DNA from 3 places in the Dorea sp. Marseille-P4042 genome. Region 3 is predicted to be linked to each of the others. Evidence: riboswitches for the same ligand, from Rfam matches in the RefSeq annotation. Region 3 holds a riboswitch; each other region holds the start of a gene.
What was found. A riboswitch is a leader RNA that binds a small molecule or an ion and turns the genes downstream of it on or off. The one in region 3 is predicted to bind cobalamin.
Positions count from the first base shown of each region.

Region 1: it holds a riboswitch for cobalamin, as region 3 does, so the genes downstream of both, C7E02_RS20175 (uroporphyrinogen decarboxylase family protein) here and C7E02_RS13635 (sirohydrochlorin cobaltochelatase) in region 3, are expected to answer to the same signal.
Region 2: it holds a riboswitch for cobalamin, as region 3 does, so the genes downstream of both, C7E02_RS05095 (immunoglobulin domain-containing protein) here and C7E02_RS13635 (sirohydrochlorin cobaltochelatase) in region 3, are expected to answer to the same signal.

Region 1 covers NZ_OLMI01000001.1:1,020,115-1,023,396, forward strand. Annotated here, with positions in the region: gene C7E02_RS05135 (leucine-rich repeat protein) at 1-579, opposite strand, end outside; gene C7E02_RS20170 (uroporphyrinogen decarboxylase family protein) at 644-1,123, opposite strand; gene C7E02_RS20175 (uroporphyrinogen decarboxylase family protein) at 1,120-1,515, opposite strand; cobalamin riboswitch at 1,683-1,892, opposite strand; gene C7E02_RS05145 (dicarboxylate/amino acid:cation symporter) at 2,071-3,282, opposite strand, start outside.
Region 2 covers NZ_OLMI01000001.1:1,008,383-1,011,664, forward strand. Annotated here, with positions in the region: gene C7E02_RS05095 (immunoglobulin domain-containing protein) at 1-1,425, opposite strand, end outside; cobalamin riboswitch at 1,588-1,798, opposite strand; gene C7E02_RS05100 (Rpn family recombination-promoting nuclease/putative transposase) at 1,991-2,758, opposite strand; gene C7E02_RS05105 (uroporphyrinogen decarboxylase family protein) at 3,012-3,282, opposite strand, start outside.
Region 3 covers NZ_OLMI01000003.1:44,743-48,024, reverse strand. Annotated here, with positions in the region: gene C7E02_RS13645 (nitroreductase family protein) at 1-236, opposite strand, end outside; gene C7E02_RS19230 (hypothetical protein) at 507-674, shown strand; gene C7E02_RS13640 (3'-5' exonuclease) at 676-1,374, shown strand; cobalamin riboswitch at 1,476-1,688, shown strand; gene C7E02_RS13635 (sirohydrochlorin cobaltochelatase) at 1,896-3,101, shown strand; gene C7E02_RS13630 (hypothetical protein) at 3,165-3,282, shown strand, end outside.

The sequences.
Region 1 (3,282 bases), on a different contig from region 3:
TAATACTTCCCGTGCATCTTCACTTTTCAACGCTTTCGTATTCAGTCGTTCCAGCGCTTTCCAGCCTTCTTCTATTTCCTCCGATTCTACATCGTCTGAATCAATATTATTGACCAGAATCACATCTGCATGTTCAATCTGGTCTACATAAAATTCTCCCAGTCCGGAGGCATATGCCTCCACCATGCCAATGTCTACAACTGTAACATTCGGTCCAATCATCATCTCAAGATGTTCCTTCTCTTTTAGCTGCGTACATACTTTCACGACATCGGACAGTTTTCCAAATCCAGATGCTTCTATAAAAATTCTGTCCGGGCAATCTTCCATGGCAATCCGGCGCATCTTTTCTTCAAACTCAAGTGCCATCCCACAGCAAATACAGCCCTCACCGATTTCTTCATAGATCAAGCTGCCTTCTGCATTTTCCCGGTCAACTGCCTGTGCACCAAAATCATTTTGAATTACCGCAGTCTTTCCCTTTACCTGTTCTATCCATTGATTTAAGAATGTTGTTTTTCCGGATCCCCGAAATCCAGATATGATCTGAACAACCATGTCCTTTTTATCTACCTCCATCAGATTAGTTTTCTGATTTTATATCTTTTTATTCAAATTTGGCAGATTATCTTTCCGACACATTTTACTCAAAGTTCTTAGGATCTAATGGCCATTTCCCATACTTTCTTGCTGCATTCATAAACGCTTCAATATTCTCCAATTTTACCTGACCGGAAAGATCACATCCAGAGGCAAGAATATAACCATTCGGTGAATCCCATGCTTTCTGCAAACACCTCTTTACAGCTGCATCCATTTCTTCCTTTGTTCCCTGAATAAAATAGTCGACCGGTGCCACATTTCCAAGAATCGGCATCTTCTGCCCTGCTGTATTTTTTACATGCTCCAAATCAACGACATTGTCCACACTGATCATATCACTTCCTGCATCTGCCATGTCATCAATTGTTTTGGTCGTATCCCCACATATATGATAGCAGACCATTCCTCCTGCATTATGAATTGCCTGATTTACTTTTTTTGCATACGGAAGCACAAACTCCTGATACTGACTCTTTCTCAAGATTGTGCCAGAAGCGAGTGGATCACATTGTAGGATCAATACCCCTTCTTGAATGAACTCTTTATAAATATCGATAAGACAATCTTCAGACGTTCCGGATCCAGCTTGTCAATATCATCCAAACTTTCAAGCGGATACGTTGCGATTGCAGGTGTCTGAATCTCCGGATCATTGGTCGTTCCCCCAAGCCCAACTCCTACCATGTGAAGCCCGTATTCAATGACTGCAAGGTCATTACCAAATCTTTTGTACGCTTCAATCTGACACTTTGCCTCATTCTCCGGTGAGCTTCTTTTCTCGCGATGAGTCATCCCACATACATCGCCTGACATAGATACTATGACCGGCATTGCAAGCATTCGATCCATCGATTGTCCTGTCATAAAAGCATTCAGTCTTTGATTCGGTGTCATCTGGTCTAATTCGTGCATAAATCTCCTCCTCGTATTATACATGCAAACAATAAGTTTCTCAATATTCTCCCTGGATTTTATACACTATAACTTCTATCACTGTCATGAACGATCAGTATGAAATATTTTTCCACTAAAAAAGGCAGGGAAAATAAAACGAAGTGTCTGTTCTTTTCCCTACCGAAAATCCCAATTCCTATATAGCAGGTTTCCTGGCTTGATTTCATCCTCTGCTTTCCTCTTCCCGGCTTATATTACTGCTGTTCTGTTGCAGATATAAATACCAGTGACTCCGTTGAAGCTTCGTCCATCTTACAGTAGAATAGGCTGCCCTGGATTCTCACCAGATTCCCTTTTAAATGTCAAATCCATCACTAATATAGTCTTCTGCATCCAGTATAATTATTAAGCACGCTTATTTCAAATAAATAATATTGATATATCTACCCAATTATCGTTTTTCCAAATAAAATACACTCAGTCTTCATGGAATTCCTAAAAAGAATAAACTCATAAAAACCAAGTGTACATCATTAAGAATGGCTCTACATTCCTACTTGCGAAACTACATACTTATTTTTTTCTTAATGCTTTCTTTTTCTCAAGATTTGTGACAACCATGCAGCAGCTTGCATCACCTGTGATGTTTACTGTTGTACGTCCCATATCAAAGATACGATCCACTCCGGCTACAAGAGCGATTCCATCTACTGGAAGTCCTACAGATGTAAGTACCATTGCCAGCATAACCATTCCAGATCCCGGCACACCTGCTGTTCCGATAGATGCCAGTGTTGCTGTCAGAATAATCGTCAGCATCTGTGGAAGTGTCAGGTTGATTCCATAACAGGACGCGATAAAGATTGCACATACTCCCTGATAAATTGCAGTTCCATCCATGTTAATTGTTGCTCCAAGCGGAAGCACAAATGAAGTCACTTCTTTTGATGCTCCCATGTTCTCTACACACTCCATATTGATTGGAAGTGTTCCTACGGAAGAAGCACTGGAAAATGCAAACATCATTGCCGGAAGCATTCCTTTAAAGAATGCGATCGGACTCATACCGCCCATTGTCTTTACTGCTAATGAATATACAACAACTGCATGTATAATGTAGCAGACATACGCTGCTAAGAGCACCATTGCCAGTGAACCGATGATCATCGGACCATTTACTGCAATAACCGGGCACAACAGACAGAATACTCCGATTGGAGATAATCTTAAGATCATCTCCATACATTTCATAAACATATCATTCAGATCATTACACCCCTGGATCAAACGTGGATTTTTCTCCGGTCCAATCAGAATAATCGCAAATCCGAACAATACTGACATCACAATTACCTGAAGCATATTGGACTCAGACATCGGTGCAATAAAATTGGATGGGAAAATATTCACAATTGTATCCATAAATGATACCGACTCTGTTGCTTCATAAGTCAAGTCTGTTGTTGCAACGACCGGGAACATTCCTTTGAACAGATTTCCTCCAATCAATCCAAATGTGATTGCAAATGCGGTTGTACACATATAGTATACAACGGTCTTTAAACCAATTGCTCCCACTTTTTTAATATCCTGCATGGAGATAATCCCACACATAATGGAGAATAATACGATTGGAACTACGATGAACTTTACAAGGTTCAGAAAAATTGTTCCAAACGGCTTAATGTAACTCTCTGCAAATTCTGCATGACTCTGCATCAGAAGTCCTACTACAATTGCAAGAACCAATGCGATAAAAATCTGCATTGCCAAAGACATTTTTTT
Region 2 (3,282 bases), on a different contig from region 3:
AGACAATGCTGGAAGTTTTAACGCAAGAGAACTAGTTGTGCTAAATTTTTGCGTTCTTCCATTTCTCGGTACATAATGCACTTCTTTTCCTGCCATTGAAAGTGGTACCTCGAAAGTAAATCTTTCTAACTTTTTCCCCTCAATCTTTTTTGTATCTTCTTCTCCGATAATTAGTGGTTCTTTTTCCTTATCATTTCCATTACCAATATAAATTGCATCATATGAAAAGTTTCCACTGCTTGCTGGTTCTACCCAAATGGATACCTGTATTTTATCTCCTACAACTTTTGCCTCAGATGCTCCAATTTTAAACATCTTATATGGCTGTCCTGGTTTCTTCGTATCATCACTGGCATAGATAGAAGTAATCCCATCACTTGCTACATAACCTTCCTGTGCAGTTGTGCCGCTTCCAGTATTATCTCCAGAATTGTCACTGTCTGTTTTTCCATCGTCCTTCTTATCATCATCTACAAATGTAATTGTTGCAGTATTAGAGGTTTCCTTTATATATGACTTATTGACAATGCAACGATACTTTCCTTCTGAGCTTTTTTTCATTGTAAAGCTATAATTAGCTGTTGTTGCATTTTCACCATCACAGTCTGTCCAGTTTGTTCCATCTGCGCTATACTGCCATTGATATGAAACATCTTCTTCAGAAGCACTTACAGATAATTTAACATTTTCTCCTTCTTTTGCTTTCACATCGTTCGGCTGTCCCGTAATAACTTCTACGTTTGGAACACTCATCCACAGATAATTTTCTGACCATGTTCCTTTATCAGAACGTCCTGCGGCTACCGGAATCCAACTATTCTGTTTTGACAACGGAACAGTAATAGAAAACTTGCATGTACCATTTGCTTTTTCACCTTTTGTATAACCTGTTTTTTCGCTATCTGTTACAGGTCCCAGATATAACCAATCAAATACAGATTTTTCACCTGTATTAAAATCAATCGTTACCTGATTATCTTTCACTTCCATCTTTTCAACAACGATTGGAAACATCCCGTACTCGTTTCCATCGTTTTTTAACACCTTGACACCAGAAATCGCCTCTGTAGGCTGCACAGGCACTATAGAGTCCTGTGGCGCTGCTTCCTGCGTTACAGACTCATTTTTTTGCTCTGTCTGCACCGGTTCATTTTCCACATTTGATTTATCTACAGATTCTGCATTCTTATTTTCTTGTTGTGCCGGTATTGCACTTTCTGATTTTTCTGTATTTTCTTTTTCACTAACATTTTCTGACACATTATCTGTATTATCAGAAACTACGTCAGATTCTGACTCTGTTTGTGCCGCATCGGCTTCTACTACATCTTGTTCTTGTGCATATACATTCGTATACGACAAAGGTGTAGCCACCATCGATGCAACAAGCACACCTGCTAAAAAGCTTGCACTTTTTCTTTTCATCCTTTTCTTCTCCTTTATTATGTTTTACCTTGTTGTCTGGGAATTATCATGAAAATAATCGTACGAAAAAAAAAAGAAAAAACTTTTACTGACATAAGTAAAAATATTTTCGTTTTATAAAACTTTCGGTACAATCAATTACTCGTGACCTGGAATTCTCATTCCATGTACCAACGACCGGCAGGTTTCCTGACTTATAGAGTTCACATAAAATCTCCTTCCCAGTTTCCCAGTGGATGAGCTGCCTTGTCAGATTATCCGCAGCCTATGATTCTACATATCTATTTACAGTGACGAGTTCGTACAGGCTTCTCACCTGTTTCCCTTTTACCTGTTCTCACAATGAAACAGCACCGAACGTTCTTCATAATTTTCCATAACAAATATAACATTTAGACTTGAGAAAGTCAATGAAACTGAAGCTTTGTTACAATTCATTATACTTCAGTGACATGCTTAAAAAGCTTCCACAGGATTTCTCCCATAGAAGCTTCTTTTTTCAATTTATACGCCAAATTCCTCATACAATTTCTTACGATATTCCAAATCCTCCAACGCCTTAATACTATCTTCCTTCCTCTCTTCCTCGTATTCTCCCTTCTCTTAAACCTCGCTCTGTTGCCTCTTCTTTTACCAGTCTTTCTCTTTCTTCCATCTTCATATACTCGACCTCCACACTTGTACTTGTTTTTATTTCCTGTATACTCTCATGCAGACGGCGAAGTCTTTCATCACATTCTTCTGGAAGTCCATGTTCATTGCTCTCAGTAATATAATGAAGGAAATCCACTAATTCTTTCGATACTTCATCTTCATTTTCCCCTTTTGTACTGAGAAATAATTTTGTAACCTCATCTCCAAGTAATAAATCTGGCTGTTCCTTGCAGCGACTTTCAAACGTATAGCAATACTTCTTCATTCCATATGGATCATAGTCACAAATTACAATAATAAACAGCGGTTTTAGCTTATCAAAACCTTTTTCACCGCTTTTCAACATTGGTGCGTCCATCAATGCCTGATAGAATCTGGTTCGTTTTGGAATATTTCCTTCCTTCCGATTCTGCATCTCTACATCAAAAACGCGACCATCTTCAGATTCTGCGACAAAATCCATTCGAATTCCACGTTTTCCCGGAATATTGTGAATAACCTTCTGACCTTCTTTCCACTTGAGGCTTTTTAATCGCAAACCAGTAGATAATTCGATAATTGTCTTGCAATTTTCCAGTTCCGCGGTTGCCACATCAAATAGAAAATCGTCCGTGAGATTCATCTCCTTTAATGGCTTCCATCTGTCTTCCTGCATGATTAAGTTTTCGGTTCTCTCCATACACTTTTCTCCTTGTATTATACCATTTATAGTTATTTTTTCAAACATGGAATATCGGACGAATCTGTCCGTATGATCAGAGCAGAACTGCTCTTAAATTAACTTGATCTTTTTCGAATGTTTGAAGTGGGTATACAGACGTAAGTAGCTTTATAAATTCGTCTGATTTGCCAAGAAAGGACAGCCATGTGTTTTTTCACATCGGCTGTCCTTTTGACATTTCATAAATATGCTGTTAAACAAAATCCACTAACTACAATAACTTTACTTCTTTAAAAATCCCATGATTCAGCTGATAGCCAACATTCTTAATACACATCTGTCCGGCAAAATGTGCTTTTCCGATCATATGAATGCAGGCCTGTGCATATCCGATTGGCTCTTCTAACTGATGGTCCACAAACTTCGCTTTTTCTGTTCCAATAAGAGCAAGCGTCGTTTTCGGGCAGAGCAGAATCATAGTCTTATCATCGGCAAGCTGCTCTACTTTCTTCAAGAATGGGTACGTAAAATTCACCGTAACA
Region 3 (3,282 bases):
TTTGCTCCGTATAATGTGTAAGCAGGGTTCTCCATTCCCTTTGCTACAACATCCTGAAGGCTCTTGATAGAATCTGCATTCTGCATTACATAGAATCGGTATGTCTGTAAGTTCTTGCCGCTTGGAGCGTAAGTTCCTGCTTTGACAATCTCATCTACGAGATCCTTTGGAACGTCCTGCTCTTTGAATTTACGAATAGATCTTCGAGTATAAATGTTATTTAATACTTCGTTCATGATTACCTCTCCTTTTAAAATAATTAACCTTTTTATCTAAAGTACAGTATAATATTAAAAATAAGAAAAATCATTGTCTATTTTAGATAAAAATACGAAAAATAATTTGTAAATATGGACAAAATGGGTAGATATGTACATTGTTAAGAAATGAACAAAATGTTATACTAATAATATTAAGGATTGAAGAAGTGCATAGCACAAAAATCCGTGGGTAGCGAAAAAATGAATCATGCATCAGTCCGCAAAGGCGCGAGGGAGGAAGAGAAAATGTCAGATTTGAAATTTACTTGTACTGGTTGTCGCAATGGCTGTGTGATCACAGTCTGTTATAATGAGGAGGGGTATCCAGATGTGAAAGGCAATGGCTGTATGCGCGGCGTATTGTATGCAAATGACAAAGTAAGAGCAATGGACGAGAAAGAGACGGACAAGTAAGATGTTAAAATCATATGTTGCATTTGATATAGAGACGACTGGACTTAGCCCGGAGCACAATGAGATTATTGAGATTGGTGCATTGAAAGTACGGGAAGGAAAAGTTGTTGATCGTTTTATTCGTTTTATCGAACCGGAGGCCGGGATACCTCCGATGATTACGCAACTGACCGGAATTACAAATGATATGGTAGAAGGAGCAGGGAACTGCGGCGAAGTATTGCCGGAGTTCCTTGAATTCTGCGAACAGGATACGCTGATCGGACATAATGTGCAGTTCGACTTCAGCTTTGTGAAGACAAAAGCAAAAGAACTTGGTTACACCTATGATCATATGGGAATTGATACACTTAAGATTGCCAAAGTTGTTCACGCAGACCTTCCATCCAGAAAGCTTGGCGCACTCTGCGAATACTATCATATCGAAAATGCGGCGGCGCACCGGGCATATCATGATGCTCTGGCAACCGCAAAACTATATCAGTCTATGGCGCATTTTTATGAGGAAAAGGAACCGAAGGTTTTTAAACCACAGCCCTTGGCATATAAAGTGAAGAAAAAAGAACCGATAACCGCAAAACAGATCGCATTTCTCACAAGGCTTATGCAACAGAAGAATATTTCTATGGAAATGGACATACATACACTGACAAAGAGTGAGGCTTCCAGAGAAATCGACCGGATTTTATCCCGACCGTAATGGAAGTGAGAAACCAATATGGAATACAGTCTGACAGGCTGATGTATTGACAGTAATTATCAGATGTGTTAGATTGTAAAAGTAATAGCTAAAGATACAAAAGAATAAAAAATGTGTGAGGTGTCAGTCAGAGAAAGATATTATAAAAAGTTATTTATCTGGCTGGTGAAAAGGGAAACAGGTGTGAATCCTGTACGAACTCGTCACCGTATTTTGCGAGCTTTGAATCCTACATGCCACTGGGAGACCGGGAAGGCTGATTTTAGAGCGCCTGAGCAATAAGCCGGGATACCTGCCTTTCACAGTACAGGAACATATTTGTTCAGGCCACGAGGAACTGGCAGTACGAAATACATAGAAAGGCTATTTGACGGAAGGAAGATCATTTCGTCAATAGTTTGTTTTGCGTACTCTCTGTTCATTTTTTAATGGCAGGGATTTTTTATTATATGAATTTCTATATAATAAGAAACCTCCGGAAAAATTATTTTGTATCTTAGAAAAAAATGGAGGATGGAAAGATGAAGAAAAAATTGGTAGTCGTATTACTTACTGCAGCTATGAGTATGTCTCTGCTTGCAGGATGTGGAGGAAATTCAGGAAGTTCTGACGCAAAGAGTGATGCAAAGACAGAGGATACGAAGGAGGACAGCGATCAGGTGGCAGCAGATAAGGTGGCAAAACTGATTGATGATATCTATGTTCAGGAGAGAACTGACAAGACAGATAAACAGTGCAAAGAAGCTAAGGAAGCATGGGACGCATTAACAGATGCCCAAAAAGAATTAGTAGAAGGTGAAAACGCAGATCCTGATTACTTCGGAAGAGATACAGGTGACGCTTCGAAAGATGATCCGTTAAATCAGGACGAGATTGGTGAAAATGAACTTCTCGTTGTAAGTTTTGGTACATCATTCAATGACAGCCGCGCAAAAGACATCGGTGGAATTGAGAAAGCACTTCAGGCTGCTAATCCAGACTGGTCAGTAAGAAGAGCATTTACAGCTCAGATCATCATCAATCATGTACAGGCCCGTGATGATGAGAAGATCGACAACATGGAGCAGGCACTAGAGCGTGCAGTAGACAATGGAGTTAAAAACCTTGTTGTTCAGCCAACACATCTGATGCATGGTGCAGAGTATGATGAGTTATCAGAGACAGTGGAAAAATATAAAGATAAATTTGAATCTGTAAAGATTGCTGAGCCGCTTCTCGGCGAAGTTGGAGCAGATACAACAGTTATCAATGCAGACAAAGAAGCAGTTGCAAAAGCAATCACAGACGAAGCAGTTAAGACAGCACACTATGACAGCATTGATGCAGCAGCCGAAGATGGAACCGCATTTGTATTCATGGGACATGGAACTTCACACGTTGCAAATGTAAGTTATGATCAGATGCAGACACAGATGGAGCAGCTTGGATATAAGAATGTATTTATCGGAACTGTAGAAGGTGAGCCGGAAGATACAGAGTGTCAGGCAGTCATTGAGAAAATCAAAGAGGCCGGATATAAGAAAGTAATCCTTCGTCCACTGATGGTTGTTGCAGGAGATCATGCGAACAATGATATGGCAGGAGACGATGATGATTCCTGGAAGAGCCAGTTTGAAGCGTCAAAAGCATTTGACAGTGTAGAATCACAGATTGCAGGCCTTGGAGAGATTGATGCAATTCAGCAGATTTATGTAGCACATACAAAAGCTGCAATTGAAGCTAAATAGTTGACAGGTCAGATTTTCAGAGTACAATTATAAAGAAAAATAATTAGAAAAGAGAGAATGGACATGTTAAAAAAGAAATTATTAGTTTTATTACTTTCCGCCAGTATGGCAATGACAATGCTTGCCGGATGCGGAAGTAATACGGATAAGAAAGATGACACAAAAACAGAAGCTTCCAAAG